DNA from 2 places in the Phytopseudomonas argentinensis genome. Region 2 is predicted to be linked to the other one. Evidence: predicted binding sites of a transcription regulator. Region 2 holds the regulator's gene; the other holds the start of a gene.
What was found. Region 2 encodes sigma-54, which starts transcription at its own class of promoters, with help from an activator protein. Its sites were predicted from a motif close to ANTGGCATNNANNTTGCTNT; they were not measured.
Positions count from the first base shown of each region.

Region 1: a site for sigma-54 is predicted at 11,245-11,264, ahead of glnK (P-II family nitrogen regulator). Genes of this name have one in related genera too.

Region 1 is NZ_CP056087.1:185,941-201,548, forward strand. It holds gene SA190iCDA_RS00855 (ABC transporter ATP-binding protein/permease) at 1-862, shown strand, start outside; gene rnk (nucleoside diphosphate kinase regulator) at 945-1,352, opposite strand; gene SA190iCDA_RS00865 (DUF1289 domain-containing protein) at 1,470-1,673, opposite strand; gene cyaY (iron donor protein CyaY) at 1,663-1,995, opposite strand; gene lptM (LPS translocon maturation chaperone LptM) at 2,176-2,301, shown strand; gene lysA (diaminopimelate decarboxylase) at 2,311-3,558, shown strand; gene dapF (diaminopimelate epimerase) at 3,564-4,394, shown strand; gene SA190iCDA_RS00890 (DUF484 family protein) at 4,391-5,086, shown strand; gene xerC (tyrosine recombinase XerC) at 5,163-6,068, shown strand; gene SA190iCDA_RS00900 (HAD family hydrolase) at 6,065-6,769, shown strand; gene sutA (transcriptional regulator SutA) at 7,047-7,367, opposite strand; gene SA190iCDA_RS00910 (secondary thiamine-phosphate synthase enzyme YjbQ) at 7,443-7,868, opposite strand; gene SA190iCDA_RS00915 (ammonium transporter) at 7,997-9,250, opposite strand; gene SA190iCDA_RS00920 (ammonium transporter) at 9,368-10,684, opposite strand; gene glnK (P-II family nitrogen regulator) at 10,726-11,064, opposite strand; gene SA190iCDA_RS00930 (accessory factor UbiK family protein) at 11,454-11,726, shown strand; gene SA190iCDA_RS00935 (YifB family Mg chelatase-like AAA ATPase) at 11,760-13,250, shown strand; gene SA190iCDA_RS00940 (BCCT family transporter) at 13,472-15,445, shown strand.
Region 2 is NZ_CP056087.1:1,517,939-1,533,546, reverse strand. It holds gene hisD (histidinol dehydrogenase) at 1-1,171, opposite strand, end outside; gene hisG (ATP phosphoribosyltransferase) at 1,295-1,930, opposite strand; gene murA (UDP-N-acetylglucosamine 1-carboxyvinyltransferase) at 1,935-3,200, opposite strand; gene SA190iCDA_RS06660 (BolA family protein) at 3,216-3,455, opposite strand; gene SA190iCDA_RS06655 (STAS domain-containing protein) at 3,655-3,963, opposite strand; gene SA190iCDA_RS06650 (MlaC/ttg2D family ABC transporter substrate-binding protein) at 3,960-4,592, opposite strand; gene mlaD (outer membrane lipid asymmetry maintenance protein MlaD) at 4,604-5,077, opposite strand; gene mlaE (lipid asymmetry maintenance ABC transporter permease subunit MlaE) at 5,077-5,874, opposite strand; gene SA190iCDA_RS06635 (ABC transporter ATP-binding protein) at 5,874-6,683, opposite strand; gene SA190iCDA_RS06630 (KpsF/GutQ family sugar-phosphate isomerase) at 6,927-7,901, shown strand; gene SA190iCDA_RS06625 (KdsC family phosphatase) at 7,901-8,422, shown strand; gene lptC (LPS export ABC transporter periplasmic protein LptC) at 8,432-9,001, shown strand; gene lptA (lipopolysaccharide transport periplasmic protein LptA) at 8,988-9,536, shown strand; gene lptB (LPS export ABC transporter ATP-binding protein) at 9,539-10,264, shown strand; gene SA190iCDA_RS06605 (RNA polymerase factor sigma-54) at 10,437-11,945, shown strand; gene hpf (ribosome hibernation-promoting factor, HPF/YfiA family) at 12,033-12,341, shown strand; gene ptsN (PTS IIA-like nitrogen regulatory protein PtsN) at 12,357-12,821, shown strand; gene rapZ (RNase adapter RapZ) at 12,838-13,695, shown strand; gene SA190iCDA_RS06585 (HPr family phosphocarrier protein) at 13,708-13,980, shown strand; gene SA190iCDA_RS23140 (hypothetical protein) at 14,245-14,376, opposite strand; gene SA190iCDA_RS06580 (superoxide dismutase) at 14,398-15,009, opposite strand; gene SA190iCDA_RS06575 (hypothetical protein) at 15,022-15,471, opposite strand; gene SA190iCDA_RS06570 (class II fumarate hydratase) at 15,524-15,608, opposite strand, start outside.

The DNA of each region.
Region 1 (15,608 bases), 1.3 Mb from region 2:
CAGCAACATCGTGCCGGTCTTCATCGCGCTGCCGCTGTTTCTCGCCAAGACCATCACCCTCGGTGGTCTCATGCAGATTCGCAGCGCCTTCACCGCGGTCCAGGGTTCGCTGAGCTGGTTCATCTTCTCCTACCGCGACCTGGCCGAATGGAGCGCCACGGTGCAGCGCCTGGGCCAGTTCCAGGAGGCCATGGAGCGCCTGCAGCCGGTCGTACTCGAACGTGGCGAGAGCCTCAGCACCAGCGGTCTGGATGTGCTGCGGCCCAATGGCGAGGCGCTGCTGTGCGGCCTGGCGCTGCACGCGCGGCCCGGTGAATGGCTGCGCCTGGCCGGCGCCAGTGGCCTGGGCAAGACCACCTTGCTGCGCACCCTGATGGGCCTCTGGCCGCACCACCGCGGCAGTTGGCAACTGCCTGGCGGGCGCAGCCTGCTGCTGCCCCAGAAGCCCTACCTGGCCAGCGGCCGGCTCGACGAAGCGCTGGCCTACCCCGCGGCGCAGGTACCGGCCACCCTGGAATTGATCGGCGCGCTGCAGGATGTCGGCCTCGGCCACCTGGCGGCAGACCTGGAGCGGGAAGCCGAATGGGGCCGCGAACTCTCGGGCGGCGAGCAGCAGCGTCTGGCCCTGGCCCGTGCTCTGCTCTATCGGCCCGATACCCTGTACCTCGACGAGGCCACCAACCAGCTCGACGAACGGGCCGCCTGCGGGCTCCTCATGCGCCTGCGCGGACGCCTGCCGGGCTGCACGCTGGTCGGCGTCAGCCATCAGCCGGCGGTGCAGCGCCTGTTCGAACGCAGCATCGATCTGCAGGAATGTGGGCCGTCATGCAGCCCGGTGGCACGGCCGCCGGTCACCGCTTGAGCGGATGGCCGGGCCGCGCCGTGCGCGCCCCGGGCAATGGAGAAGCGACTCGGCAGCAGGATCAGCGCGAGTCGGGTACAGCTCAGCGATCGTATTCACCGGCGGCTTCAGGCTGGTATTCGACCTCCAGCAGGGTCAGTTTGAGCTGCTTGCCGCCCGGTGCCGGCCAGTCGATGTGCTGGCCGACGCTCAGGCCCAGCAGGGCCGCACCCACCGGTGCAAGGATCGAGACCTTGCCTTCACCGCCGGCGTCCTTGGGGTAGACCAGGGTCAGGTGGTAGTCCTTGCCACTTCCTTCCTCGCGACAATGCACGCGTGAATTCATGGTCACCACCCCGGCCGGAATCTGGTCGTGGCCGACCACCTCGGCGCGATCCAGCTCGGCCTGCAGGGCCTCGGCGGTCGGGCCGAAATCATCGAGGCCGTCGAGCAGCTGCTCGAGGCGCTGCAGATCGAGACGGGTAATGGTGATGGACGGTGTGCTGGCCATGGTGCGGGCATATCTCCTTTGCTGGACGCCAAAAAAGCAAAACCCCATCGAGACGACGGGGTTTTTGCAGAAGTTGGGCTGACCGTACCACAGCCACCCAAATAAACAAGAGCCAGGTCAGCCGAGTGCCAGCCGCTGCTCGGCCAGGACGCGAATGATGCGCCGCCGCTCGTCGCTGGCATGGCCCCACTCGAGGATTTCCGCCAGCAGGCGCCCGCAACCGAGGCAGCGCTCGGCCTCGTTCAGGCAACAGCGGCGGCGACAGGGCGATGCCACCGGAGTGTCGCCAGACGCGGGTTCGCCGGTATCTTCAGATTTCATCGAACTCGAGCTCGACACCGGCCTGCTCGGCGACGATGCGCTCGAGCATCTCGCTGAGCAGTTCGTCGCTGCTGTCGCAGATCCAGCGCTGGTTGTCCTCGTCGTAGTCGAAGTGAAAGCCTCCCGAGCGGGCTGCCAGCCACAGCTGGCGCAGCGCCGGCTGGCGGCTGAAGATCAGTTGCGAGCCATTGTCGAAGCGCACCGTCAGCACGCCAGCGGAGTTCTCCAGATCGATGTCCAGGTCGCTGTCGTCGAAAATGTCTTCCAGCGCCTGCTGCAGCGCGTCGACCAGGTCGTGGAAACGGGCTTCGCTCAAACTCATTGCACTTACCTCATGAAAAATTCAGCTGCGTCGGACCGCCGCAAAACGCGGGCACGCCCTGACCTGCAGGCGCCAGCAGGCCAGGGCAAAGCCCCGCCGGACGGGAATCCCGGCGCATAGGCAACATGCCGGGGGGTCGGTATACTCGGGGCAATTATGCTTTATTACAAGGATTTGACCATGAAGCGGCTGTTCACTGCCCTCATCGCCCTCGTCGCCGTTACCACCCTGCTCGGCGGCTGTGGCCAGAAAGGCCCGCTGTACCTGCCGGATGATAACCAGTCCGCCTCTTCGCAAGACAGATAAGGGCCGCCCATGAACACCTTCGAATACCGCGACGGTTCGCTGTTCGCGGAAGGTGTGGCGTTGTCCGCCGTCGCCCAGCGCTTCGGTACGCCCACCTACGTCTACTCGCGCGCCCATATCGAGGCGCAGTACCGCGCCTACGCCGATGCCCTGGCCGGCATGCCGCATCTGGTATGTTTCGCGGTCAAGGCCAACTCCAACATCGGCGTGCTGAACGTGCTGGCGCGCCTCGGCGCCGGCTTCGACATCGTCTCCAGCGGTGAGCTGGAGCGCGTGCTGGCCGCTGGTGGCGAACCGAGCCGCATCGTCTTCTCCGGCGTCGGCAAGAGCCGCGACGACATGCGCCGTGCCCTGGAAGTCGGCGTGCACTGCTTCAACGTCGAGTCGAGCGTCGAGCTGGAGCGCCTGCAGAAGGTCGCCGCCGAGATGGACGTCAAGGCGCCGGTTTCGCTGCGGGTCAATCCGGACGTGGACGCCGGCACCCACCCGTACATCTCCACCGGCCTCAAGGAAAACAAGTTCGGCATCGACATCGAGCAGGCCGAGGCGGTCTACACCCGCGCGGCCGAGCTGCCGAACATCGAGGTGGTCGGCGTCGACTGCCATATCGGTTCGCAGCTGACCACCCTGGAGCCCTTCCTCGATGCCCTGGATCGCCTGCTGCTGCTGATCGACAAGCTGGCCGCACGCGGCATCGTCATCAAGCATCTGGATCTGGGTGGCGGCCTCGGTGTGCAGTACCGCGACGAGCAGCCACCGCTGGCCGGTGACTACATCGCCGCCGTGCGCAAACGCCTGAAAGGTCGTGACCTGTCCCTGGTGTTCGAGCCGGGTCGTTTCATCGTCGCCAACGGTGGCGTGCTGCTGACCCAGGTGGAATACCTCAAGCACACCGAACACAAGGACTTCGCCATCATCGATGCGGCGATGAACGACCTGATCCGCCCGGCCCTGTACCAGGCGTGGATGGAGGTCTCGCCGGTACAGCCCCGGGACGGTGAGGCGCGCAATTACGACCTGGTCGGACCGATCTGCGAGACCGGCGATTTCCTGGCCAAGGATCGTCAGCTGGTGCTCGAAGAAGGCGACCTGCTGGCCGTGCGTTCGGCCGGTGCCTACGGCTTCGTGATGAGCTCCAACTACAACACCCGCGGCCGCGCCGCCGAGGTGATGGTGGACGGCGAGCAGGCCTTCGAGGTGCGTCGCCGCGAAACCCTGGACGAGCTCTTCGCGGGCGAAAGCCGCCTGCCGGAGTGATGCCCATGTTATTGCGCTTTACCAAGATGCATGGCCTGGGCAACGACTTCATGGTTCTCGACCTGGTCAGCCAGCATGCCCATATCCAGCCCAAGCACGCCAAGCAGTGGGGCGACCGGCACACCGGCATCGGCTTCGACCAGCTGTTGCTGGTCGAACCGCCGCAGCACCCGGACGTGGATTTCCGCTACCGCATCTTCAACGCCGATGGCAGCGAAGTGGAACAGTGCGGCAATGGCGCGCGCTGCTTCGCCCGCTTCGTGCTGGACAAGCGCCTGACGGTGAAGAAGCACATCCGCGTGGAAACCAAGGGCGGCATCATCGAGCTCAACGTGCGTGCCGATGGGCTGATCACCGTGGACATGGGTGCACCGCGCCTGGCCCCCGAGCAGATCCCCTTCCAGGCCGATGCCGAAGCGCTGAGCTACGCCGTCGATGTCGATGGCCAACGCCACGAGCTGGCCGCGGTATCCATGGGCAACCCCCATGCGGTGCTGCGCGTCGACGCCGTCGACAACGCCCCGGTGCACGAACTGGGCGCGAAGCTGGAGCACCACCCGCGCTTTGCGCAGCGGGTCAATGTCGGCTTCCTGCAGGTCCTCGACCGCCAACGTGGCCGTTTGCGCGTCTGGGAACGCGGCGCCGGGGAAACCCAGGCCTGCGGCACCGGCGCCTGCGCGGCGGCCGTCGCGGCGATTCGCCAGGGCTGGATGGACTCGCCCGTACAGCTGGAACTGCCCGGCGGCAAGCTGCACATCGAGTGGGCAGGCCCCGGCCAGCCCGTTATGATGACCGGCCCCGCCGTGCGCGTGTACGAAGGACAGGTTCGCCTATGACTGACCAGCAGGATTCGCCCAAGCCCCTGGACTCGGAAACGGTCGCCGCCTACCTGCGCCTGCACCCCGAGTTCTTCATCGACCACGACGAGCTGATTCCCGAGCTGCGCATTCCGCACCAGCGCGGCGATACCGTGTCGCTGGTCGAGCGTCAGGTCAAACTGCTGCGCGAGCGCAACATCGAGATGCGCCAGCGCCTGTCGCACCTGATGGAGGTGGCCCGCGACAACGACCGGCTGTTCGACAAGACCCGCCGCCTGGTGCTCGACCTGATGGACGCCAGCAGCCTCGAGGAAGTGGTCAGCTGCGTGGAAGACAGCCTGCGCCGGGAATTCCAGGTGCCGTTCGTGGGGCTGATCCTGTTCAGCGACACGCCGCTGCCGGTTGGCCGTAGCGTCAGCAGCGCAGAAGCTCATCAGGCCATTGGCGGCCTGCTGGCCGGTGGCAAGACCATCTGCGGCGTGCTGCGCGAACATGAGCTGAACTTCCTGTTCGGAGAAGCCGGCGGCGAAGTCGGCTCGGCGGCCGTGGTGGGCCTGTCCCACCAGGGACTGCACGGCGTGCTGGCGATCGGCAGCGCCGATGCGCAGCACTACAAGAGCTCGCTGGGCACGCTGTTCCTCGGCTATATCGCCGAAGTGCTGTCGCGGGTGCTGCCCCGCTTCTCTGCGCCGCTGCGCTCGGTACGCTGAACATAGCGGCAAGCCACAAGCTTCAAGCAGCAAGAAAAGCAGAAGCAGAAGCGGCCTTTGACTTGGAGCTCGAAGCTTGAAGCTTGCAGCTGACCTGGATGCCTACCTCGAACACCTGCGCAGCGAACGGCAGGTGTCGGCCCATACCCTGGACGGCTATCGCCGTGACCTCGCCAAGCTGCTCGCCTATTGCGAGCAGGAAGGCCTGGCGGACTGGGCGCAACTCGACATCGCCCGCCTGCGTCGTCAGGTCGCGCGTCTGCACAAGCAGGGCCAGTCGGCGCGCAGCCTCGCACGCCTGCTCTCGGCCACCCGCGGCCTGTACCGCTACCTGATTCGCGAAGGCCACTGCCGGCACGACCCGGCAACCGGCCTGACGCCGCCCAAGGGCGAGCGCAAATTGCCGCGAGTGCTGGATGTGGATCGTGCCACCCAGCTACTCGACGGCGCCCAGGAAGACGACTTCATCGCCCGCCGCGATCACGCCATGCTCGAGCTGTTCTATTCGTCCGGCCTGCGCCTGTCGGAGCTGGTCGCCCTGAACATCGACTGGCTCGATCTGCCAGCCGGCCTGGTGCGCGTGACCGGCAAGGGCAGCAAGGTGCGCGAGCTGCCGGTAGGCAGCAAGGCCCGCGAAGCACTGCAAGAGTGGCTGCCACTGCGGGCACTGGCCAACCCGGCCGATGGTGCGGTGTTCATCAGCCGCCAGGGTCGTCGCATCGGTGCCCGCGCCGTGCAGTTGCGGGTGCGCCAGGCCGGCGTCAGCGAGCTCGGCCAGCATATCCACCCCCATATGCTGCGCCATTCGTTCGCCAGCCATATGCTCGAGTCGTCCCAGGACCTGCGCGCGGTGCAGGAGCTGCTCGGCCATGCCGACATCGCCACCACCCAGGTGTACACCCACCTGGATTTCCAGCACCTGAGCAAGGTCTACGACAGCGCCCACCCACGGGCCAAACGCCGCAAGAGACAGGATTCATGAGCATTCGCCTGATCACCTTCGACCTCGACGACACCCTGTGGGACAACCGCCCGGTGATCCTGGGTGCCGAAACCGCCATGCGCGACTGGATCAGCCAGCATGCACCGCGCCTGGCGGGCCAGCCGGTGGATCACCTGAGCCAGGTTCGCGTTCGTCTGCTGGAGGCCGAGCCGGGCCTGAAGTACCGCCTCAGCGAGCTGCGCCGACGTACCCTGCGCCATGCGCTGGAAGGCGTGGGCCACGGCCCCGAGGAAGCCGCACAGCTGGCCGAAGGTGCGTTCCAGGCGATGCTCGAGGCGCGCCACGCCATCACCTTCTTCAGCGACACCGTCACCACGCTGGAGCTATTGGCCAACCAGTACAGCCTGGGCGTGATCACCAACGGCAACGCCGACGTGCGCCGCCTCGGCCTGGCGGACTATTTCAGTTTCATTCTCTGCGCCGAGGAGCTGGGCGTTGGCAAACCTGACCGCAGACCGTTCGAGGAGGCCCTCGCTCGCTCCGGCATGCAGGCCGGGCAGGCGGTGCATATCGGCGACCACCCCGGCGACGATATCGCCGGCGCACAGGCGGCCGGCTGGCGCGCGGTGTGGTTCAACCCCGAGGGCAAAGAGTGGAGTGGCGAGCGGCACGCCGATGCACAGATCCGCAGCCTGGGCGAGCTGCCGGCGCTGCTGCAGCGCTGGGCCTCGATGACTTGAGAAGAGTTGAGCGAAATACAATCGGCTGATTTTCGCCATTGATATGCATAGCGCCGTCGAGCATGCGTAACGGTGCTGTAGCGGGAACCGCTTGATGTACAACTTCGTGGGAGCGGCTTCAGCCGCGATCAACGTTAAAGGCACCAACAGTCTCGCGGCTAAAGCCGCTCCTACATTGACCGCTCACTTGCGGTCTTCTGCTACAAAAGACAGCCGCCACAAACGCAAAAGCCCGCCTGAGAAAGGCGGGCTTTTGCGTTCAGATCCAGCGTTCGCGTCAGATGGGGCGACTGCCGTACTTGCTATCAGGCTTCTTGGGAGGATCGGAAACCACGTTGGGCTCCACTTCCTGAACCTTGCCACCACGGGAGAGGAATTCTTCCATGGCGCGCGCCAGCGCATCGCGTTCCTTCTGCTTGGCTTCTACGCTCGGCAGTTCCTCGACTTCAACGGCCTTCTTGGCCTTGCCCTTGGCGGGCGCCGCGCTATCGGACTCGCTGTCATCATCGGCAACATCACCATCAGCGGCCGCCAGCTCCTCGCCGTCGTCCTCATCTGCGCCTTCCAGCTCGTCTTGTTCCAGTTCTTCGTCGCTCATGTTCAGCCTCATGACTTGCGAAAAGCAGGTTAGTTATAGCCCAGTCGTCCAACGTTGCCGAACGCCTGGAAAAATTCAATTTGCCGTACCTTGCAAGGTTGCAAGCACACGTCGGGCACCACCGTGTTCGCGGTGTTCGCCCAGGTAAATCCCCTGCCAGGTACCCAGCGCCAAGCGTCCGTTACTCACGGGCAGCTGCAACTGAACACCGAGCAGGCTCGCCTTGAAGTGCGCCGGCAGATCGTCCGGGCCTTCATCGCAGTGCTCGAAGCCGGTCGCGTCCTCGGGGACGAGACGGCGGAAGAAGCGCTCGAAGTCGCGCCGCACCGCAGGGTCGGCATTCTCGTTGACGGTCAGCGACGCCGATGTGTGCTGCAGCCACAGGTGTAACAGACCCGCCCTGTAGCTCGGCAGTTCCGGTAATGCATCCAGCAATTCATCGGTCACCAGATGAAAGCCTCGCGCCCGTGGGCGCAGGGTGATCAGCCGTTGCTGCCACATGCTCGTCGCCTCGTTTTTCAACGCGCGCATTCTAGCGTGCCGGACAAAAAAGCAAAGGGCGCCTGAGCGCCCTTTTACCGGTGTGGACCATCATTTCTACTGATGGTCGGCGCCATGCGCCTCACCCATCACTTCTTGCCGGTGAACTCGGGGTAGGCTTCCATCCCGCACTCGACCAGGTCGACGCCCTCGTACTCCTCTTCCTCGGACACCCGCAGGCCGATGACCGCCTTGATGAGGCTCCAGACGATCAGGCTGGCGATAAATACCCAGGCGAAGATGCAGGCGATACCCAGCAACTGCGCTCCCAAGCTGGCTTCCGGGTTGGTCAGGCAGACCGCCAGGGTGCCCCAGATACCCGCAGCGCCATGCACGGAGATGGCACCCACCGGGTCGTCGATCCTGATCTTGTCGAAGCCGAGGATGGCGAACACCACCAGCACGCCACCGACGCCGCCGATCAGGGTGGCCTGCAGTGCGGTCGGGGTCAGCGGCTCGGCGGTGATCGACACCAGGCCGGCCAGTGCACCATTGATGGCCATGGTCAGGTCGGCCTTGCCGAACAGGATGCGCGCCACGATCAGCGCCGCGATCAGGCCACCGGCAGCGGCCATGTTGGTGTTGACGAACACCTGGGCCACCGCGTTGGCATCCTCGATGGTGCTCATCTTCAACTGCGAGCCCCCGTTGAAGCCGAACCAGCCCATCCACAGGATGAACATGCCCAGGGTCGCCAGCGGCAGGTTGGCACCGGGAATGGCATTGATCTGGCCATTGGCGCCGTACTTGCCCTTGCGCGCACCGAGCAGGATCACCCCGGCCAGCGCAGCCGCGGCACCGGCCATGTGCACCACACTGGAGCCGGCGAAATCGAGGAAGCCGGCGGCGTCGAGGAAGCCGCCGCCCCATTTCCAGAAGCCCTGCACCGGGTAGATGACCGCGGTCATCACCACCGCGAAGGCGAGGAACGACCACAGCTTCATGCGCTCGGCCACCGCGCCGGAAACGATCGACATGCAGGTGGCGGCGAAGACGATCTGGAAGAAGAAGTCCGAACGGGCGGCGTAGTAGGGGGCGTCTTCGCCACCGGCCAGTACCGACTCGACGCTGTTCTCGTCACCGATCAGAAAGCCGAAGCTCGGCAAGACGCCGCCCTCGGGGCTGGAATACATGATGTAGTAGCCGATCAGCAGGTACATGATGCAGGCGATGGCGAACAGCGCCACGTTCTTGGTGAGGATCTCGGTGGTGTTCTTGGCCCGTACCAGGCCCGCTTCGAGCATGGCGAAGCCGGCGGCCATCCACATGACGAGAGCGCCGCAGATCAGGAAGTAGAAGGTATCGAAACCATACTGCAGTGCAGTCAGTGCTGTGTTGTCCATTTTTTATCACCTCTGGCCGTTGCGCACGGGGGTGCGCTGTGCGGTCGAGGCGCCCGGGTTGGCTCCGGGCGCACTCCGTGTGCTGTCGGCCCGCCACAGAAAGCAGGCCGCTGGTACTTACAGGATGTAGCCACGCTCGTTGTGCTGAGCCAGGTCGAGGCCGACCGACTCGTCTTCGTCGCTGACCCGCAGGCCCATCACGGCATCGATGACCTTGAGGATCACGAAGGTGACGATGCCGGTGTAGATCACGGTGACGGCCACGCCCTTGAACTGGATCCACAGTTGCAGGCCGATGTTCTCGACCTCACCGAAGCCGCCCAGGGCCGGTGCAGCAAAGATACCGGTCAGCAGCGCGCCGACGATGCCGCCCACGCCGTGCACGCCGAACACGTCCAGGGAGTCGTCGTAGCCCAGCTTGCGCTTGAGGCTGGTGGCGCAGAAGAAGCAGATCACGCCGGCCGACAGGCCGATGATCATCGCGCCCATCGGGCCGACGGTGCCGGCCGCCGGGGTGATGCCGATCAGGCCGGCGACCACGCCCGAGGCGATGCCCAGTGCGCTGGGTTTGCCGTGGGTGATCCACTCGGCGAACATCCAGCCCAGCGCAGCGGCGGCGGTGGCGATCTGGGTGACCAGCATGGCCATGCCAGCGGTCTGGTCAGCGGCGGCAGCGGAGCCGGCGTTGAAGCCGAACCAGCCCACCCACAGCATCGCTGCACCGATCAGGGTGTAGCCCAGGTTGTGCGGCGCCATGGCCACGCTCGGGTAACCCTTGCGCTTGCCGAGCACGATGCACGCCACCAGGCCAGCGATACCGGCATTGATGTGCACCACGGTGCCGCCGGCGAAGTCGAGCACGCCCCAGTCCCACATCAGGGCACCGTCGCCGCCCCAGACCATGTGCGCGATCGGCGCGTAGACCAGGGTGAACCAGACGGTCATGAACACCAGCATCGCGGAGAACTTCATGCGCTCGGCGAAGGCGCCGACGATCAGCGCCGGGGTGATGATGGCGAAGGTCATCTGGAAGGTGATGAACACGCTTTCCGGAAAGGCCGCGGTCAGCGATTCCTTGGTCAGGTTGCCGAGGAACATGTTGCCCAGGCCGCCCACGAAGGAGCTGAAGTTGGTGACTCCGGCTTCCATCCCGGTGGTGTCGAACGCCAGGCTGTAACCGTAGGCGAACCACAGCAGGCTCATCAGCGCGGTGATGGCGAAGCACTGCATCATTACCGACAGGACGTTCTTGGAACGCACCATGCCGGCGTAGAACAGCGCCAGGCCTGGAATGGTCATGAACAGCACCAGGGCGGTGGCGGTCAGCATCCAGGCCGTATCACCGGAATTCAGCGTTTTTTCCTGAGCCATGACCAGGCTTGGGAAAAACAGGGACGAAAGGGCTCCAAGCCCTGCGATTTTTCGCAGAGTCATGATTTAACTCCTGGGACGATTTGGGGGGTGGGGGCGGAGCTTTAGATCGCGTCGGTATCGGTTTCGCCGGTACGGATGCGGATCGCCTGTTCCAGGTTTACGACGAAAATCTTGCCGTCACCGATCTTGCCGGTGTTGGCAGCCTTGGTGATGGCCTCGATGACGCGGTCCAGCTGATCGTCAGCAATGGCGACGTCGATCTTCACCTTGGGCAGGAAGTCGACGACATATTCAGCGCCGCGGTACAGCTCGGTATGGCCCTTCTGGCGGCCGAAGCCTTTCACTTCGGTGACGGTGATGCCTTGCACACCGATTTCCGACAGCGATTCGCGGACGTCGTCCAGCTTGAACGGCTTGATGATGGCAGTGACTAGTTTCATGAAACTCTCTCCCGTGTAAGGTGGACTTGCCCCAGGAATTGCTACCCCGGCGCCAGTCTAAGCTCAGTGTCCGGCTTTTGTATGCATCGGCTGCCAAGACGGGCTGACCAACTGCTCGCGGCGTACCCTCCCGCCCGTTCGTGACAACCGAACCGCATCGGTGCATGGGTCATGAGCCTCTAAGCAGAAATCTTGCCAATCTTGGCAAAACACTGCTTTTCAGGAAGTTACGGGCCTCGGGATGATTGTGACCGGCTTCACGGTAAAGCGGCCGCACCAGAAGAGCGCCGAACCGCACCGCGCCATGCACACCATTGGTGCGCCACTGGCGCGACGGTGGCGAAAAACCACCGTGCTACACTGCCGCCAACTCATTCTGGAAGGTTCCCATGCTGCCACCCAAAGCGTTGCTCGATGCCCTCAGCAGCCAGGCCAGTCGCCTGCTCAGCGGTGACAACCCGCTGCCCCGCAGTGAAATCGAAAGCCAGCTCAAGGCGCTGCTGCAGAGCAGCTTCAGCAAGCTGGATCTGGTGAGTCGCGAGGAATTCGACAGCCAGATGGTCGTACTGGCCCGCACCCGCGCGCGCCTCGAAGCCCTGGAAGCCAAGGTCGCCGAGCTCGAAGCACGCACCGCAACGACGCCGCACGCACCGGCCGAGTAACGGCTCGGCCGGCACGCGATCAAGGAGTGATCAATGTCATTGGCCATCGTCCATAGCCGCGCCCAGGTCGGCGTCGATGCACCCGCAGTGACCGTCGAGGCACACCTGGCCAACGGCCTGCCCTCCCTGGCCCTGGTCGGGCTGCCGGAAACCGCGGTCAAGGAATCCAAGGACCGCGTACGCAGCGCCATCCTCAATTGTGCCCTGGATTTCCCACCGCGCCGTATCACCCTGAATCTCGCGCCAGCGGATCTGCCCAAGGACGGCGGTCGCTTCGACCTGGCCATCGCCCTGGGCATCCTCGCCGCCAGCGGCCAGTTACCCGGCGAATCCCTGACCAGCCTCGAATGCCTCGGCGAGCTCGCCCTGTCCGGTGCGATTCGCCCGGTTCAGGGCGTACTGCCCGCCGCGCTGGCTGCCCGGCAAGCCGGTCGGACCCTGGTGGTACCCAGGGAAAACGCCGAGGAGGCCAGCCTGGCTACCGGCCTCAGCGTTCTGGCGGTCGATCACCTGCTGGAGCTGGTCGCGCACCTCAACGGCCAGACGCCGCTGGCGCCCTACCAGGCTCAGGGCCTGTTGCGTCATACCCAGCCCTACCCGGACCTTGCCGAAGTGCAGGGCCAGATCGCCGCCAAGCGCGCCCTGCTGGTGGCCGCCGCCGGCGGCCACAATCTGTTGCTGAGCGGGCCGCCGGGAACCGGCAAGACGCTTCTGGCCAGCCGCCTGCCCGGCCTGCTGCCGCCGCTCACCGAAGAGGAGGCGCTGCAGGTCGCCGCGATCCGCTCGGTGGCCAGCCACACGCCGCTGCAGAGCTGGCCGCAGCGCCCTTTCAGGCACCCGCACCACAGCGCATCCGGCCCGGCCCTGGTGGGCGGTGGCAGCCGTCCGCAACCCGGAGAAATCACCCTGGCCCACCACGGCGTCCTGTTTCTGGACGAATTGCCCGAGTTCGACCGCCGCGTGCTCGAAGTGCTTCGCGAGCCCCTGGAAAGTGGCCACATCGTGATCGCCCGCGCCCGCGACAAGGTCGCCTTCCCTGCCCGCTTCCAGCTGGTGGCGGCCATGAACCCCTGCCCTTGCGGGTTTCTTGGCGATCCCAGTGGCCGCTGTCGCTGCAGCCCAGAGCAGATCCAGCGCTATCGCGGCAAGCTGTCCGGGCCCTTGCTCGACCGCATCGACCTGCACATCACCGTGGCCCGCGAGAGCACCCAGCTCGATGCACCGCCAGTCAACGGCGAGACCAGTGCGGTCGCCGCCAGCCGCGTCGCCGCCGCGCGGGACATCCAGCTGCAGCGCCAGGGCATCGCCAATGCCTTTCTCGACCTGCCCGGGCTGCGCGCCCACTGTCACCTGGCCGACGCCGATCGCCAGTGGCTGGAGCACGCCTGCGAGCGCCTCACCCTGTCACTGCGCTCGGCGCACCGCGTGTTGAAGGTGGCGCGTACCCTGGCCGATCTGCAGGCCGAAGAGCGCATCAGTCGCCAGCATCTGGCCGAGGCGCTGCAGTACCGCACCAGCCTGTAAGACTGCGCAAATAAGCTGAACGAAACGGCTAATGGCTTATCGATAGCAGGCGTGGCCAAGAATCCGCCTACCGGTGATGCTACAATCGCGGGCCTTCCGCTTTTGGCGGCCATCCGAAAACCCGAGTCGTTTCTCCATCCTGCCCTCCATCCGATCCAGCCTGAGCTGGTTTAGTGGATGCGCACGTGATGGACTGACTCCGACCAAGGAGAGCTAGCTCAATGGGGGCAAATCTGTCTTCCCGCTCCACCCTCAACCCGCCGGTTTTCTTCGGCTCGACCTTCCTGATCGCCTGCCTGGTGATCTACAGCACGGCATTCAAGGACAACGCCCAGAGCGTGTTCGGCGCCACCCAGGCCTGGATCATCGAGAATGCCAGCTGGGTCTATATCCTTTCCGTCGCCTTGATCCTGCTATTCGTGGTGTATCTGGCCATGAGCCGTTTCGGCGATATCAAGCTCGGCCCGGACCACAGCGAGCCCGAGTACAACAATACCACCTGGTTCTCCATGCTGTTCTGCGCGGGCATGGGCATCGGCCTGATGTTCTTTGGCGTGGCCGAACCCGTCATGCACTTCATAGCCCCGCCAGTCGGCGACCCACAAACGGTCACCGCGGCAAAGGAAGCGATGAAGCTGACCTTCTTCCACTGGGGTCTGCACGCCTGGGCGATCTACGCCATCGTCGCCCTGATCCTCGCCTATTTCGCCTTTCGCCATAACCTGCCGCTGACCCTGCGCTCGGCGCTGTACCCGCTGATCGGCGACCGCATCTACGGCCCTATCGGCCACGCCGTGGACATCTTCGCGGTCATCGGTACCGTGCTCGGTGTGGCCACCTCGCTGGGCTACGGCGTGCTGCAGATCAACACCGGCCTCAATCATCTGTACGGACTGCCGACCACCACCACGGTGCAGATCGGTCTGCTGATCTGCACCATGGGGCTGGCGACCATCTCGGTGGTCAGCGGCCTGGACAAAGGCATCCGCCGCCTGTCCGAGCTGAACATGCTGCTGGCCGTGGCATTGCTGTTATTCGTTCTGGTACTCGGCCCGACCGTATTCATTCTGCAGACCTTCGTGCAGAACACCGGCGGCTACCTGTCGGAGATCGTCAGCAAGACCTTCAACCTCTACGCCTACGAGCCAACCGACTGGATCGGCGGCTGGACCCTGTTCTACTGGGGCTGGTGGCTGTCCTGGTCGCCGTTCGTGGGTCTGTTCATCGCCCGCATCTCCCGCGGCCGCACCATCCGCCAGTTCATCAGCGGCGTGCTGGTGGTGCCGGCCGGCTTCACCCTGCTGTGGATGACCGTGTTCGGCGATACCGCGATTCACATGATTCTGGTCGACGGCATCAGCGACCTGGCCGAAGCGGTGAACCAGGACAGCGCCCTGGCCCTGTTCGCCTTCCTCGAGCACTTCCCGCTGTCGATGATCCTGTCGCAGATCGCCATCATCATGGTGGTGGTGTTCTTTGTCACCTCGGCGGACTCCGGTGCCATGGTGGTGGACATGCTGGCCTCCGGTGGGCATGACAAAACCCCGGTATGGCAGCGCATCTTCTGGGCAGTGCTGATGGGAGTGGTGGCGGCCTCGCTGCTGCTGGCCGACGGCCTCAAGGCCCTGCAGACCGCGACCATCGCCAGCGCCCTGCCCTTCGTGATCGCCCTGATGGCCTCGATGTGGGGCCTGCTGCGCGCCCTGCAGATCGATGCGGCCAAACGCAACCTGCGCGATCAGGTTGCCCTCAGCCCCCGTGGTGCCTCGAGCCCTGGTGGCTGGCAACGGCGCTTGCGCAGCATGGTGATGCTGCCGCGCCGCTCCCACGTCAACCGCTTCATCGCCGAAACGGTGTTGCCCGCCTGCCAACAGGTGGCCGAGGAAATGCGCAAGCAGGGCCGCGAGGCCCAGGTCGAAAGCGGCGACGACGGTCGCGTGACGTTGTCGGTCAGCCATGGTGCCGAAGCGGACTTCCAGTATCAGGTACGCCCCCGCGCCCTGATCCAGCCAAGCTTCGCCCTGCGTGATACCCGGGATGACTCCAGCGAGGAGCGCAAGTACTTCCGCGCCGAGGTTCACCTCAACGAAGGCGGCCAGGATTACGACGTGATGGGCTGGAACCGCGAAGAAGTGATCGGCGACATCCTTGACCAGTACGAACGCCATATGCACTTCCTGCACCTGACGCGCTAAGCCTCTGCGCCAACAGGAACGCCCGGGCCGTGATAGCTCGGGCGTTTTCATTTCTACCTTCTCCTTACCTCGGCAGGGCAACCAGCGCTGACTGATTGCCGGGTGCAGCTTGATGACTGCGTGGCAAGCGCTTCCAGCCCGGGTCACCAGCCTCCCTGATGGC
Region 2 (15,608 bases):
AGACGCCCAGCGGCGACGAGAAGCGCGCGGTGCCCGAGGTCGGCAGCACATGGTTGGGCCCCGCGCAGTAATCGCCCAGCGCCTCGGCGGTGTACCGGCCCATGAAGATCGCACCGGCATGGCGGATCTGCGCCAGGTACTGCTCGGGGTTCTCGACCGACAGCTCCAGGTGCTCGGGGGCGATGCGGTTGGCCACGTCGATGGCCTGGGCCATGTCCGCCACCTGAATCAGCGCACCGCGGCCTTCGATGGAGGTACGGGCAATGGCCTCGCGCTCCAGGCTCGGCAGCAGCCTGGCGATGCTCTCGGCCACCTTGTCGAGGAACGCAGCGTCCGGACTGACGAGGATCGACTGGGCGTCCTCGTCGTGCTCGGCCTGGGAGAACAGGTCCATGGCGATCCAGTCCGGATCGGTCTGGCCGTCGCACACCACAAGGATCTCCGATGGCCCGGCGATCATGTCGATGCCGACCTTGCCGAACACGTGGCGCTTGGCGGTGGCCACATAGATATTGCCCGGCCCGACGATCTTGTCCACCGGCGGTACGCTCTCGGTACCGTAGGCCAGCGCCGCGACGGCCTGGGCGCCACCGATGGTGAATACCCGGTCGACACCGGCAATGGCGGCGGCAGCCAGGACGATCTCGTTGATCTCGCCACGCGGCGTGGGCACCACCATGACCACTTCGGGTACGCCGGCGACCTTGGCCGGAATGGCGTTCATCAACACCGAAGAGGGGTACGAAGCCTTGCCGCCGGGCACGTACAGGCCGGCGCGGTCGAGCGGCGTGACCTTCTGGCCCAGCACGGTGCCGTCGGCTTCGGTGTAGCTCCAGGAGTCCTGCTTCTGCTTTTCGTGGTAGCTGCGCACCCGGGCGGCGGCGGTTTCCAGCGCCTGGCGCTGCTCGGCGGTGATACGGGTGAGCGCCAGTTCCAGGCGCTCGCGCGGCAGGATCAGGTCGGCCATGGAGGCCACGTCCAGCGCGTCGAAACGCTGGGTGAACTCGACCAGGGCCGCATCACCGCGCTCGCGCACCGCCTTGATGATATCCAGCACGCGCTGATTGACGCCGTCGTCGGAGACGCTTTCCCAGCTCAGCAGATGATCCAGATGCTGGGCGAAATCCGCGTCGGCAGCGTTGAGTCGGCGAATGGCAACTGGAGCGGTCATAGCTGAAGCCTCATCTGGATGGCGGTATTCTCAGGCGCCGCTAGAGTAGCAAGCCACCGTGCGGGCACCTGAGAATTTGGCTATAGCACGGATAGGCGTTGCGCGGCGATTAGCAGGAGAGGATCAATGCGGATGGTGGCTCTCGACCGCTTCACGCAAAGTGTCGATCAGTGCCTGCAGACGGCCGTGCTGCATCTTCATGGACGCCTTGTTGACGATCAGCCGCGAGCTGATGTGGGCGATCAGTTCCTGGGCTTCCAGGCCATTGGCCTTGAGGGTGTTGCCGGTGTCGACCACGTCGATGATCTTGTCGGCCAGGCCCACCAGCGGTGCCAGCTCCATGGAGCCGTACAGCTTGATGATATCGACCTGACGGCCCTGCTCGGCGTAGTAGCGCTTGGCGACATTGACGAACTTGGTGGCCACGCGCAGCCGGCCTTTCGGCTCGGGCGCACCCACCGCACCGGCGGTCATCAGCTTGCAGCGGGCGATACGCAGATCCAGGGGCTCGTAGAGTCCCTGGCCGCCGTACTCGAGCAGCACGTCCTTGCCGGCCACGCCAAGGTCGGCGGCGCCGTGTTCGACATAGGTCGGCACATCGGTGGCGCGTACGATCAGCAGGCGCACATCGTCCTGGGTGGTGGGGATGATCAGCTTGCGGCTCTTGTCCGGATTCTCGGTTGGCACGATGCCTGCCGCCGCGAGCAGCGGCAGGGTGTCGTCGAGAATACGGCCTTTGGACAGGGCAATGGTCAGCATCTGGTCAGCCCGGCACGCGGCGAATCTTCGCCCCCAGCAATTGCAGTTTTTCCTCGATGCATTCGTAACCACGGTCGATGTGGTAGATGCGATCGATCAGGGTGTCGCCCTGGGCAACCAGCGCGGCGATCACCAGGCTCGCCGAGGCGCGCAGGTCGGTGGCCATCACCGGGGCGCCATTGAGCTGCGCCGCGCCAGTGACGATGGCAGTGTTGCCCTCGACCTGGATCTGCGCGCCCATGCGGCTCATTTCGTATACATGCATGAAGCGGTTTTCGAAGATCGTCTCGATCACCGTACCGGTGCCTTCGGCGATGGCATTGAGGGCGATGAACTGCGCTTGCATGTCGGTGGGGAAAGCCGGGTACGGCGCGGTACGCAGGCTTACCGCCTTCGGGCGCTTGCCTTTCATGTCCAGCTCGATCCAGTCGGGGCCGGTGGTGATCTCGGCACCCGCTTCCTGCAGTTTGGCCAGCACCGCTTCCAGGGTGCTCGGGTCGGCGTCCTTGACCTTGACGCGGCCCCCGGTGGCCGCCGCGGCAACCAGGTAGGTGCCGGTCTCGATACGGTCGGGCATCACGTTGAAACGCGCACCGTGCAGGCGCTCGACGCCGTCGATGGTGATGGTATCGGTGCCAGCGCCCTGAATCTTCGCGCCCATGGCGATCAGGCAGTTGGCCAGGTCCACCACCTCCGGTTCGCGAGCGGCGTTTTCCAGAACCGTGCGCCCCTTGGCCAGGGTAGCGGCCATCAGGATGTTTTCGGTGCCGGTCACGCTGACCATGTCGAAGAAGAAATGCGCACCGCGCAAACCGCCTTCCGGCGCCTTGGCCTTGATGTAGCCGCCTTCGACATCGATGATCGCGCCCATGGCCTCTAGGCCACGGATGTGCAAGTCGACCGGACGCGAACCGATGGCGCAACCGCCCGGCAGCGCCACTTCGGCTTCCCCGAAACGGGCGACCATGGGGCCGAGCACCAGGATCGAGGCGCGCATGGTCTTCACCAGCTCATAGGGCGCGACCAGGGTCTTCATGGTGCGCGCGTCGACCTCGACGCTGAGCTTCTCGTCGATGATCGGCTCGATACCCATGCGGCCGAACAGCTCGATCATCGTGGTGATGTCGTGCAGGTGCGGCAGGTTGCAGATAGTCACCGGCGCGTCGCCCAGCAGGGTGGCGGCAAGGATCGGCAGTGCGGAGTTCTTCGCACCGGAAATGCGGATTTCGCCGTCGAGACGCACGCCGCCCGTAATGCTCAATTTATCCATAGCTAATTCGTCGTCTCAGGAGCGCGCGGCCCAGTCGGCACGGCTGAAGAATTTCATGCTCACGGCGTGGATGCTGCCATCGGCGATCCAGGGATTGAGGTGAGCGTAGATTTGTTGCTGGCGTTTGACCGGGCTGAGGGCGGCCAATTCGTCGCTGATCAGGTTGAGCTGGAAGTTGCAGCCTTCGCCGTCGACCTCTACCTGAACATCCGGCAGTTTGGTCTCCAAGAAACTTTTTACCTCAAGGGCCTGCATGCTCAACCTCGATCAACGTATTCAATGTGCGTGAACGTCGCCTGGCGACGCCTATGAAAGCAGCCCATGCCCGGGCAGCGGGACGCGCTTGGCAAGCGTCCATCGGCGGCGACCGGCAGACATGGGGCCGGCATCATACCAAAAAATCGCCAGCGGCGATTTCCCAGTTCAGCCGCCAGCCCGGCGTGCAGCCGAGCGGTCAGGCCGGTACCGGCAGCACATGCTGCAGCTCGCACACCTTGGCGATTCCGCCCATGTCCTGCGGCAGCCCGCGTATGCTCAGCGGCTTGCCGACCGCGCGCGCATCGCGCATATAGCACAGCAGCAGCGACAGGCCGACGCTGCTGGACTTCTCGACGGCCGAGCAGTCGATCACGCAGGCTTCTGCCTGGGTGGCGCGAATCAGCCGCCCGCCCTGCTCACGCAAGGCCGGACCGCTCTGGTAATCGAGCACGCCGGAGAGTGCGAGCACACCCGGCGCCTGTTCGACGATGGCCGCCGGACTCACGACGTCCCCCGGGCCTGGCGCGCCCTGGCGACGGTATCGGCCCAGCTGTCGATGACCTTGTCCAGGTCGTTGCGGTTGTTCTGCATCGCCTGGGCGAACTGGTCGCGGAACAGTTTGCCGACGTTGATGCCGTTGATCACCACGTTACGCAGCTTCCAGGTCCCGTCCATGGCGACCATGGTGTAGGAGAGCGGGTACACGGTGCCCTTGCCGTCGCGGATTTCCATGTTCACCGAGGTGCGCTGCGCATCCTGCTTGCCGGAAGCCGGAATCACGCGGATGTCCTGGTTGTTGTATTCCAGCAGTGCGTTGCCATAGAACTGCATCAGGCTGCGCTTGAAGTTCTCCTGGAAGCGCGCCATCTGCTGCGGCGTGGCTTCGCGGGAATAACGCACGGTCATCACGCTGCGCGAAACGCCGTCGACGTCCACCACGGGGCCGAGAATCTCGTTGAGCGAGTTGTAGAAGGCCTCGGGGTTCCTGCGGTACTCATCCTTGTTGGCCTTCAGATCAGCCAGCAGGGTATCGGTGGTTTTCTGCACCACTTCATGGGCAGCGGGGGCGGCCACGGCCAGCAAGGGCAGAGCGGCCAGCAGAGCGACAAGGCTATTGCGCAGGGTCTTGATCATCATCGGGTACCTCATTGGCTTTCCTGGTCTCTGTTCACCGAATTGAGCAAGAACTTGCCAATCAGGTCTTCCAGCACCAGGGAAGATTGGGTGTCGTGGATGGTTCCGCCATCGGCCAGCAGTTCTTCGTCACCGCCAACGCTGATACCCACGTACTTTTCGCCGAGCAGACCAGCGGTCAGGATCGACGCGGTGGAGTCCACCGGAAGATTGTCGACAGCGCCATCGAGTTCCATCGTTACGCGACCGGTGTAGCTGTCGCGGTCCAGGTCGATCGCGGTGACGCGGCCGATATTCACGCCCGCCATGGTCACCTTGGCACGCACGGTAAGGCCGGCAATGTTGTCGAAATGGGCGTACACCCTGTAGGTATCGGCACTGCCACCCGGCGCCAGACCGCTGACGCGCAGCGCCAGCAGCAACAGGGCCAGCAGGCCGGCGAGCAGGAACAGGCCGACACCGATTTCCATCGTGCGGTTTTGCATCAGAAATCTCCAAACATCAAAGCGGTCAGAATGAAGTCCAGCCCCAGTACGGCCAGCGAGGCATACACCACCGTGCGGGTAGTCGCTCGGCTGATGCCTTCGGAAGTGGGTTCGCAGTCATAGCCCTGGAACACGGCGATCCAGGTCACCACGAAGGCGAAGACCAGGCTCTTGACCACACCGTTGAGCACGTCTTCGCGAAACGAAACACTGTTTTGCATGTTGGCCCAGAACGAGCCTTCGTAGACGCCCAGCCAATCGACGGCGACCATCGCGCCGCCCCAGATGCCGACCACGCTGAAGATCATCGCCAGCAGCGGCATGGAAATGAAACCGGCCCACAGACGGGGCGCGACGATGTGCTTGAGCGGATCGACACCGATCATCGCCAGGCTCGACAGCTGCTCGGTGGATTTCATGTTGCCGATTTCGGCGGTCAGCGCCGAGCCGGCACGCCCGGCGAACAACAACGCAGTCACCACTGGCCCCAGCTCACGCAGCAACGTCAGGGCGACCATCTGCCCCACCGCCTGTTCGGAGCCGTATTTGGCGAGAATGCTGAAGCCCTGCAGCGACAGCACCATGCCGATGAACACGCCGGATACCACGATGATCGCCAGGGACAGCACGCCCACCGAATAAAGCTGCTTGATCAGCAGCTGCAGGCCATTGCCCGACGTGCCGCGGCCGAACAGCGCGCGCAGCAGAAAGATCGTCGAACGCCCCAGCGCGGCGACCACATCGATACCCGCCCGCCCGAACAGGCGAACGCGCTCGAGTGAAGATGTCCTGCGCATCAGCGCCCTCCCAGTAGATCGTCGTGGTAATTCGGCGCTTGGAAATGGAAGGGAACCGGGCCGTCTGGCGTTCCCTGCATGAATTGACGCACCCGCGGATTGTCCGAGTCACGCAGTTCGGCCGGCGTGCCCTGACCCAGCACCTGGCTGTCGCCCACCACGTAGATGTAGTCGGCGATGCTGGCCGTCTCGGCCAGGTCATGAGAAACCACGATACTGGTAATGCCCAGGGCATCGTTGAGCAGGCGGATCAGCCGCACCAGCACGCCCATGGCGATCGGGTCCTGACCGACGAACGGCTCGTCGTACATGAGAATCTGCGGATCCAGGGCGATGGCCCGTGCCAACGCCACGCGACGCTTCATGCCACCGGAGAGTTCATCAGGCATCAGATCGATGGCGCCGCGCAAGCCGACGGCCTGCAGCTTCATCAGTACAATGTCACGAATCATTTCTTCGGGCAGCTGGGTATGCACGCGCAGGGGAAAGGCCACGTTCTCGAACACGTCGAGGTCGGTAAACAGCGCGCCGCTCTGGAACAGCACGCCCATCTGCTTGCGCATGTCGAACAGTTCGCTGCGCGACAGGTCGGGCAGGTTCAGGCCGTTGACTCGAATCTCGCCAGCGCTCGGACGCAGCTCGGCGGCGATCAGGCGCAGCAGCGTGGTCTTGCCACAGCCGGACGGCCCCATGATCCCGGTAACCTTGCCACGCGGGATGCAGATGTCGACGTTCTTGAAGATATCTCGCTCGCCGCGCTGAAAACTTACGTTCTTAAGCTCGACCGCGTACTGATTTTCCGCGTTCATTGGAACTCCATTGCGTACTGCCTTCCTAATCAGACGCCCGGGATCGGGACAAGGGCACTCCGTTCGCCCTTTCGAAACGGCTGCGGACTATAGCATTTGCATATTTGCCCGCCAAAGCCGGGCAGCACCAGCGTTCAGGGTTGTGACAGCTTTGCCATTTATGCGGCCGCAGCATGGATGATGAGTCCAGAGGGCTTTCCCGCTATAATCCCCGTCTTTTTCGTCGAGCAGTCCAAGCCGAGCATGAACCAGACCCGCGACCTGATTGATTCCGCACAGCGCACCATTCGCCTCGAGATCGAGGCGGTGCAAGAGCTGCTGCCTCGTATCGACGCCAATTTCGTCAAGGCCTGCGAGCTGATCCTGGCCAGCAGGGGCCGCGTGGTGGTGGTGGGCATGGGCAAGTCCGGGCATATCGGCAACAAGATCGCCGCGACCCTGGCAAGCACCGGCACCACCGCATTTTTCGTCCATCCGGCCGAAGCCAGCCACGGTGACATGGGCATGATCACCCGCGATGACGTGGTGCTGGCCCTCTCCAACTCGGGCTCCACCGCGGAAATCGTCACCCTGCTGCCGCTGATCAAGCGCCTGGGCATCACCCTGATCAGCATGACTGGCAACCCCGAGTCGCCGCTGTCCAAGGCTGCGGAAGTCAACCTGGACACCCGTGTGGCCAAGGAAGCCTGCCCGCTCAACCTAGCGCCGACCTCCTCCACCACCGCCTCGCTGGTGCTGGGCGACGCCCTGGCCATCGCCCTGCTCGAAGCACGTGGCTTCACGGCCGAGGACTTCGCCTTTTCCCACCCGGGTGGCGCCCTGGGTCGCCGCCTGCTGCTCAAGGTCGAGAACGTCATGCACGCCGGCGACCGCCTGCCCCAGGTCAAGCGCGGCACCAGCCTGCGTGACGCCCTGCTGGAAATGACCCAGAAGGGCCTGGGCATGACCGCGGTACTGGAAGCCGATGGCCGCCTGGCCGGCGTGTTCACTGACGGCGATCTGCGCCGTGCCCTGGACAAAGGCGTCGATGTGCGTGATGCGCGTATCGACGAGGTCATGACCCCCCACGGCAAGACCGCCCGGGCCGACATGCTCGCAGCCGAGGCCCTGAAGATCATGGAAGACAACAAGATCAGCGCCCTGGTGGTGATCGACGCCAATGGGCGCCCGGTGGGCGCCTTCAACCTGGGCGACCTGCTGCGCGCGGGGGTCATGTGATGAATGACCTGCTGCAACGCACCCAGGCGATCAAGCTGGCGATCTTCGATGTCGACGGCGTGCTGACCGATGGCAAGCTGTACTTCCTGGTCGACGGCAGCGAGTTCAAGACCTTCAACACCCTCGACGGCCAGGGCATCAAGATGCTCATCAACTCGGGCGTACGCACCGCCATCATCAGCGGCCGCAAGACCCCGGTGGTCGAGCGCCGCGCCCAGAACCTCGGCATCCAGCACCTGTACCAGGGCCGCGAGGACAAACTCGACGTGCTCGACGAACTGCTCGCCGAACTGGGCCTGAGCTACGCGCAGGTCGCCTACCTGGGCGACGACCTGCCGGACCTGCCGGTAATCCGCCGGGTCGGCCTGGGCATGGCCGTGGCCAGCGCCAACGAATTCGTGCGCGAGCATGCTCACGGCGTGACCCGGGCACGGGGCGGCGAAGGTGCCGCCCGAGAATTCTGTGAACTGATCATGCGCGGACAGGGTACGCTCGACGCCGCCCAATCCGCCTACCTCTAGGGCCTGCCGATGCTGCGCAAATTCCTCACCCCCGTCCTGCTGACCTTCGGCGCATTGCTGATCGTGGCGGCCGGTTACTGGAACATCAATCCGGACAGTTTCTCCAGCGCGCCCCAGCACAGCGGGCCGGAAAACCCCATCGATTTCTATGCGATCAATGCGCGCAGCGTGCAGTACCTGCCCGACGGCCGGGTACAGAACGACATGACCAGCGAACGCCTCGAACACGTGCAGAGTAGCGACACCACCCTGCTCACCGAACCGCGCATGAACCTGTTCCGCGGCACCGAACTGCCCTGGAAGGTACGCAGCGCCCGTGGCGAAGTCGGCCCCGATGGCAACGAAGTCGAACTGATCGACCAGGTGCGCGTCGAGCGCACGGACGAAAAGGGCCGCCCCACTATACTCACCACCAGCCGCCTGACCGTATTCCCGCAGAAGGAATATGCGCAGACCCAGCAAGCCGTTAGAATCGACGCGGCCAATGGGGTGACCACGGCGCAAGGAATGAAAGCGTACTTGAATGACGGCAGGATGATCCTGCAGTCCAATGTAAGAGGCCAGCATGAGGTTCGTTAAAACCCTCCCCCTACTTCTCAGCCTTGGCGCCACGCTCGGAAGCGTAAGCGCCTGGGCTCTGCCGAGTGACCGCGATCAGCCGATCCGCGTGCAGGCCGACAGCGCTGAACTGGACGACAAGCAAGGCGTAGCCGTGTACCGCGGCGACGTCGTCATCACCCAGGGCACCATGAAGATCACCGGCGACACCGTCACCATCACCCAGAACGCACAGGGCGACATCGACGTGTTCACCTCGGTGGGCAAGCCGGCCTACTACGAGCAGAAGCCGGCAGCCGACAAGCAGATCGTCAAGGCGTACGGCCTGACCATCCAGTACTTTGCCGCCAACGAACGCATCGTACTGATCGACCAGGCCAAGGTGGTGCAGGAAGGCAATACCTTCGAAGGCGAGAAGATCGTCTACGACACGCGCCGCCAGATCGTCAACGCTGGCCGCGCCACCGGTACCAACGTGTCGAGCCCGCGCCCGCGTATCGACATGGTGATCCAGCCGCAGAAGAAAGCAGCCCCCGCTGCCGAGCAGGGTCAATAACCATGGCGATTCTGAAAGCCCAGCACCTGGCCAAGAGCTACAAGGGACGCCAGGTCGTGCGCGACGTCAGCCTGAACATCGAGAGCGGGCAGATCGTCGGCCTGCTCGGCCCCAACGGTGCCGGCAAGACCACCTGCTTCTACATGATCGTGGGCCTGGTGCAGGCCGACCAGGGCCGCGTACTGATCGACGACCTGGACGTCAGCCACCAGCCGATGCACGGCCGTGCCCGTGCCGGGATTGGCTACCTGCCCCAGGAAGCCTCGATCTTTCGCAAGCTCAGCGTCGCCGACAACATCATGGCGATCCTGGAAACCCGCAAGGACCTCAACCGCGAACAGCGGCTGCAGGAGCTCGAGAGCCTGCTGCAGGAATTCCACATCACCCACATCCGCGACAATCTGGGCATGAGCCTGTCCGGCGGTGAACGCCGACGCGTCGAGATCGCCCGCGCCCTGGCCACCTCGCCGAAATTCATCCTGCTCGATGAACCCTTCGCCGGCGTCGACCCCATCTCCGTGGGCGACATCAAGCAGATCATTCATCACCTCAAGGCCAAGGGCATCGGCGTGCTGATCACCGATCACAACGTCCGCGAAACCCTGGACATCTGCGAAACCGCTTACATCGTCAGCGATGGCCAGCTGATCGCCGAAGGTGATTCAGCGGCGATCCTGGCCAACCAGGTGGTCAAGGAAGTCTATCTAGGCCACGAATTCCGCCTCTAGCGGATCCCCTCCCCATGAATCCTTGCCAGCGCCCATTACCGTTCGAGCCGTATCGCAACGAAATGGTAACAGGCCCTAGGCAAAGTGCTCGGATTCAGGCATATAATTTGCTTCCTAGTGGCGCTTCGTCGCCCTGTCGTGGATTACGTACAGACGCCGGATAAGGTCTGCAATGAAACCATCGCTAGTCCTGAAAATGGGCCAGCAGCTGACGATGACGCCGCAGCTGCAACAAGCCATTCGCCTGCTCCAACTGTCGACCCTGGATCTGCAACAGGAAATCCAGGAGGCCTTGGAATCCAACCCGATGCTGGAGCGTCAGGAAGAAGGCGAAGACTTCGACAATTCCGACCCGATGGCCGATGGCGCCGAAAGCGCGGCCGCGACCGCGGTCCAGGAAGAGACCTTTCAGGAGTCGAGCTTTCAGGAAAGCCCGCAAACCGTCGACAACCTGGAAGACGGCGAATGGGGCGAGCGCATTCCCAATGAGCTGCCCGTGGATACGGCCTGGGAAGATATCTACCAGACCAGTGCCAGCAGCCTGCCCAGCAATGACGATGACGAATGGGACTTCACCACCCGCACGTCCTCGGGTGAAAGCCTGCATAGCCACATGCTCTGGCAACTGAACCTGGCGCCCATGTCCGACAAGGACCGTCTGATCGCCGTGACGCTCATCGACTGCATCAACGATCAGGGCTACCTGGAGGAAACCCTCGACGAAATCGTCGAGTCCTTCGACCCTGAGCTGGATGTCGAGCTGGATGAAGTCGAAGCCGTGCTGCGCCGTATCCAGCAGTTCGAGCCGTCTGGAATCGGCGCTCGCGACCTGCGCGAATGCCTGCTCCTGCAACTGCGCCAGTTGCCCGCCTCCACTCCGTGGCTCAAGGAGGCACAGCGCCTGACGGCTGAATATCTGGACCTGCTCGGCAACCGTGACTACAGCCAGCTGATGCGCCGCATGAAGCTCAAGGAGGACGAGCTGCGCCCGGTCATCGAACTGATTCAGAGCCTCAACCCGCGCCCTGGCTCGCAGATCGAGTCCAGCGAGCCGGAATACGTGGTGCCGGATGTGATCGTGCGCAAGCACAACGATCGCTGGCTGGTGGAGCTCAACCAGGAAGCCATGCCGCGCCTGCGCGTCAACGCCCAATACGCCGGCTTCGTGAAGCGCGCCGACTCCAGCGCCGACAACACCTTCATGCGCAACCAGCTGCAGGAAGCGCGCTGGTTCATCAAGAGCCTGCAGAGCCGTAACGAGACCCTGATGAAGGTCGCCACGCAGATCGTCGAGCACCAGCGCGGCTTCCTGGATTACGGCGACGAGGCCATGAAGCCGCTGGTGCTGCACGATATCGCCGAGGCGGTGGGCATGCACGAGTCGACCATTTCCCGCGTCACCACCCAGAAGTACATGCACACCCCGCGTGGCATTTACGAGCTGAAATACTTCTTCTCCAGCCACGTCAGCACCGCCGAAGGCGGCGAATGTTCGTCGACCGCGATCCGCGCAATCATCAAGAAACTGGTCGCGGCGGAAAATGCGAAAAAGCCATTGAGCGACAGCAAGATCGCTGGTTTACTGGAAGCACAGGGCATTCAAGTGGCGCGCCGCACAGTCGCCAAGTACCGTGAATCGCTCGGTATAGCGCCTTCGAGCGAACGCAAGCGATTGATGTAAGGTGCCCTTGTAGCGAAAGCAGCGCCCCAGTGTTCCTGCGGCAGGTTCAATACCCGCCACTCACACACGGCAACAAGGAGAAGCGGTATGCAAGTCAACATCAGTGGACACCAGCTGGATGTGACAGACGCACTACGCAGCTACATCGAAGAAAAGCTCGAGCGCCTCGAGCGGCACTTCGACAAGATCACCAATGTGCAGGTTATCCTGGAGGTCGAGAAGCTCAAGCAGAAAGTCGAAGCCACCTTGCACATCGCAGGAGGCGAAGTGGTGGCCAATGCCGAACACGACGACATGTACGCAGCCATCGATCTACTCACCGACAAACTCGATCGCCAACTTATCAAGCACAAGGAAAAACAGCTCGATCGCCAGCAGGGCGCGATGGCCCGCTGAGTTCGTCCTTCTCCTATGATCCGACTTGAAACCATCCTGACCCCCGGCCGTTCCCTGGTGAACGTGCCGGGCGGCAGCAAGAAGCGTGTCCTCGAACAGATAGCCAGCGTGATCGCGCGCGATCTGCCCGATCTCGATGGCCAGACCATCTATGAAAGCCTGATCGCCCGCGAGAAGCTCGGTTCGACAGGCTTCGGCAACGGCATCGCCATTCCCCATTGTCGCCTGCCCGGCTGCAACACGCCGATCAGCGCCCTGCTCAAGCTGAGCACTGCCGTCGACTTCGACGCCATCGACGGCGCCCCCGTCGACCTGCTCTTCGTGCTGCTGGTGCCCGAAGCGGCGACCGACGAGCACCTCGAGCTGCTGCGCCAGATCGCCAGCATGTTCGACCGCGAGGATGTCCGCGAACGGCTTCGCCAGGCCCAGGACAGCGAATCCCTGTACCAGACCGTCGTAAACGTCCAGAACGGCCAATAGCCTGCGGGGTTAGCCCATGCGCCTGATCATCGTCAGCGGTCGTTCCGGTTCGGGCAAGAGCACGGCGCTCGACGTCCTCGAAGACAACGGGTTCTATTGCATCGACAACCTGCCGGCCGGCCTGCTGCCCGATCTGGCGGAGCGCGCACTGCCCAATAGCGAACTGCTGCATCCGCAGGTGGCGGTGTCCATCGATGCGCGCAACCTGCCCAGCCAGCTCAGGCGCTTCTCCGAACTGCTCGACGAAGTGCGCTCACGCAACATTCGTTGCGATGTGCTGTACCTGGATGCCAGTGAAGAAACCCTGCTCAAGCGCTTCTCGGAGACACGCCGGCGCCATCCGCTGACCAACGACCAGCGCTCCCTGGCCGAGGCCATGGATGCCGAGGTCAAGCTGCTGAGCCCGATCATCGACCGGGCCGACCTGAAGATCGATACCACCCACCTGAACCTTTATCAGTTGCGTGACACCCTCAAGTTGCGTCTGCTCAACCAGCCCGAGCCCGGCACCGCATATCTGATCGAGTCGTTCGGCTTCAAGCGCGGCATGCCGGTGGATGCCGATCTGGTCTTTGACGTTCGCTGCCTGCCCAACCCTTACTGGAAGCCCGAGTTGCGTGATTTCACCGGCCTCGAGCAGCCGGTGGAGGGGTACCTGGCGGCGCAGGCGGATGTCGAGGAGATGTATCAGGATATCCATGCCTATCTGCACAAATGGCTGCCGCGTTTCGCCGCCAGCAACCGCTCCTATGTGACCGTGGCCATCGGCTGCACAGGCGGCCACCACCGCTCCGTCTACCTGGCCAATCGCCTGGGCCAGGCCCTCAAGCCGCTGTTGAAGAACGTTCAGATCCGCCACCGCGACCTCAGTTAAGGAATTGCCGCGATGCCCGCCCGTGAAATCACCATCATCAACAAGCTCGGCCTGCATGCCCGGGCGGCCGCCAAGTTCGTCGGCGTCGCGGGGCGCTTTCCGTGTCAGGTGAAGATTGGCCGTAGCGCCGAAGCCCTGGTCGACGGCAAGAGCATCATGGCGGTGATGATGCTGGCAGCAGGCAAAGGTACCAACGTGCACCTGCTGACCGAGGGGGAACGCGAGGACGAGGCGCTGCAGGCCCTGGTCGACCTGATCAACAACTACTTCGACGAAGGCGAGTAGCGGAATTCGGACAGCGCAGCGGCGCGCCGCACGCGCCACCAGTTAGGGTCTGTTGACGTTTCACGCACGGCCGCGCCGGAGCCCTACGGGTGGGGCCGCCTAGGTTGCGTGGGAAAATCTCGCCATGCGTCGTTGGAGGACTGGGCAAGGGAAAACGCGGACGGCCAGTCCATTCCCTGCGTCCTCTGCCTAGCGGATCGCCGCCCGGCCTGGCGAGATTTCTCGCGGCAACGCGGCTCGCGTTGAAACGTCACAGACCCTAGGTCAAAACCAGCCCGGCGCACCATTCAGGAGCTTGCCGACGAGAATCAACCCGCCGGCAAAAACCACCATGAAACCCAGCGCATGACGCAGTGAGCGGCGGTTGGCCATGATCAGCTCATGCAGTGGGCTCATGGATGCTCCTGAAGCCGTGGATCACGCCATCGCGGCTTGATAGCGGCGGGCAACCTCCGCCCAGTCCACGACGTTGTAGAACGCACCGATGTATTCCGGGCGGCGGTTCTGGTAACGCAGGTAATAGGCGTGCTCCCAGACGTCCAGGCCGAGGATCGGCATGTTGCCGTTCATCAGCGGGCTGTCCTGGTTACCGGTGCTCTCGACCACCAGCTTCTTCTGCGGCGTCACGCTGAGCCAGGCCCAGCCGCTGCCGAAGCGGGTCAGTGCAGCCTTGGTGAAGGCTTCCTTGAAAGCCTCGAAACCACCCAGTTGGCTGTCGATGGCCGCTTTCAGATCGCCCTGGGGCTCGCCACCACCATTGGTGCTCATCACCGTCCAGAACAGCGAGTGGTTGGCGTGACCGCCACCGTTGTTGATCACGGCGCCGCGCTTGTCTTCCGGCACCTCCTTGAGACGGGTCAGCAGCTCCTCGATCGGCAACTCGCCCAGTGCGTTGCCTTCCAGGGCGGCATTGAGGTTGTTGACGTAGGTCTGGTGGTGCTTGCTGTGGTGGATCTCCATGGTCTGCGCATCGATGTGCGGCTCCAGGGCATCGTAGGCATAAGGCAGAGCAGGCAGGCTATACGGCATGGTTTCACTCCTCTAATGGTACTGACGGGCGGCAGGCACCATGTGCGCTGCCGTTGACGCATCGCCGGACGCCCGGGCATCCAGCAATCGATCTGTACGGGGGTAGGCCCCGTGCTCGGCGACAAAGTTCAATACACCGGCGTAAGTGCGCCGGCTGTGATTCATGGCGGCCTGGCGCAGCGCGGGCGACAGCTGCTCACCCGCCATGCAGCGCAGCAGGTGTTCGTGGCAGGCGCACAGGTGCTCGGCAGCGCCCTCGGGATGGCCCGTGGTCAACTGCAGGTCGGCCAGGTTGTGCTGCGAGACGACGAACGCCGCCACCGCCGCCTCGGCGTCACGCCAGCGTTCGAACAGTACCTGGGCCAGGGCGAGAGCCTGCAGGTACTGCTCGCGCGCCTCGACCCAGCGGCCTTCGGCGAAGTGGCGGTTACCGGCCGCGATGAGTCGTTTCCACTGCTCCATGATCGGCCTCCTCGCCTGGGTTCAGAACACCGGTGCGCGAGCGCTGCACCGCTTAAAGACCGCCCTCGGTAAGGCGCTCGGGGTTGAGCAGCTGTTCCAGCTCGGCGCGGCCCAGCTCGGTCATCTCTTCGGCCACA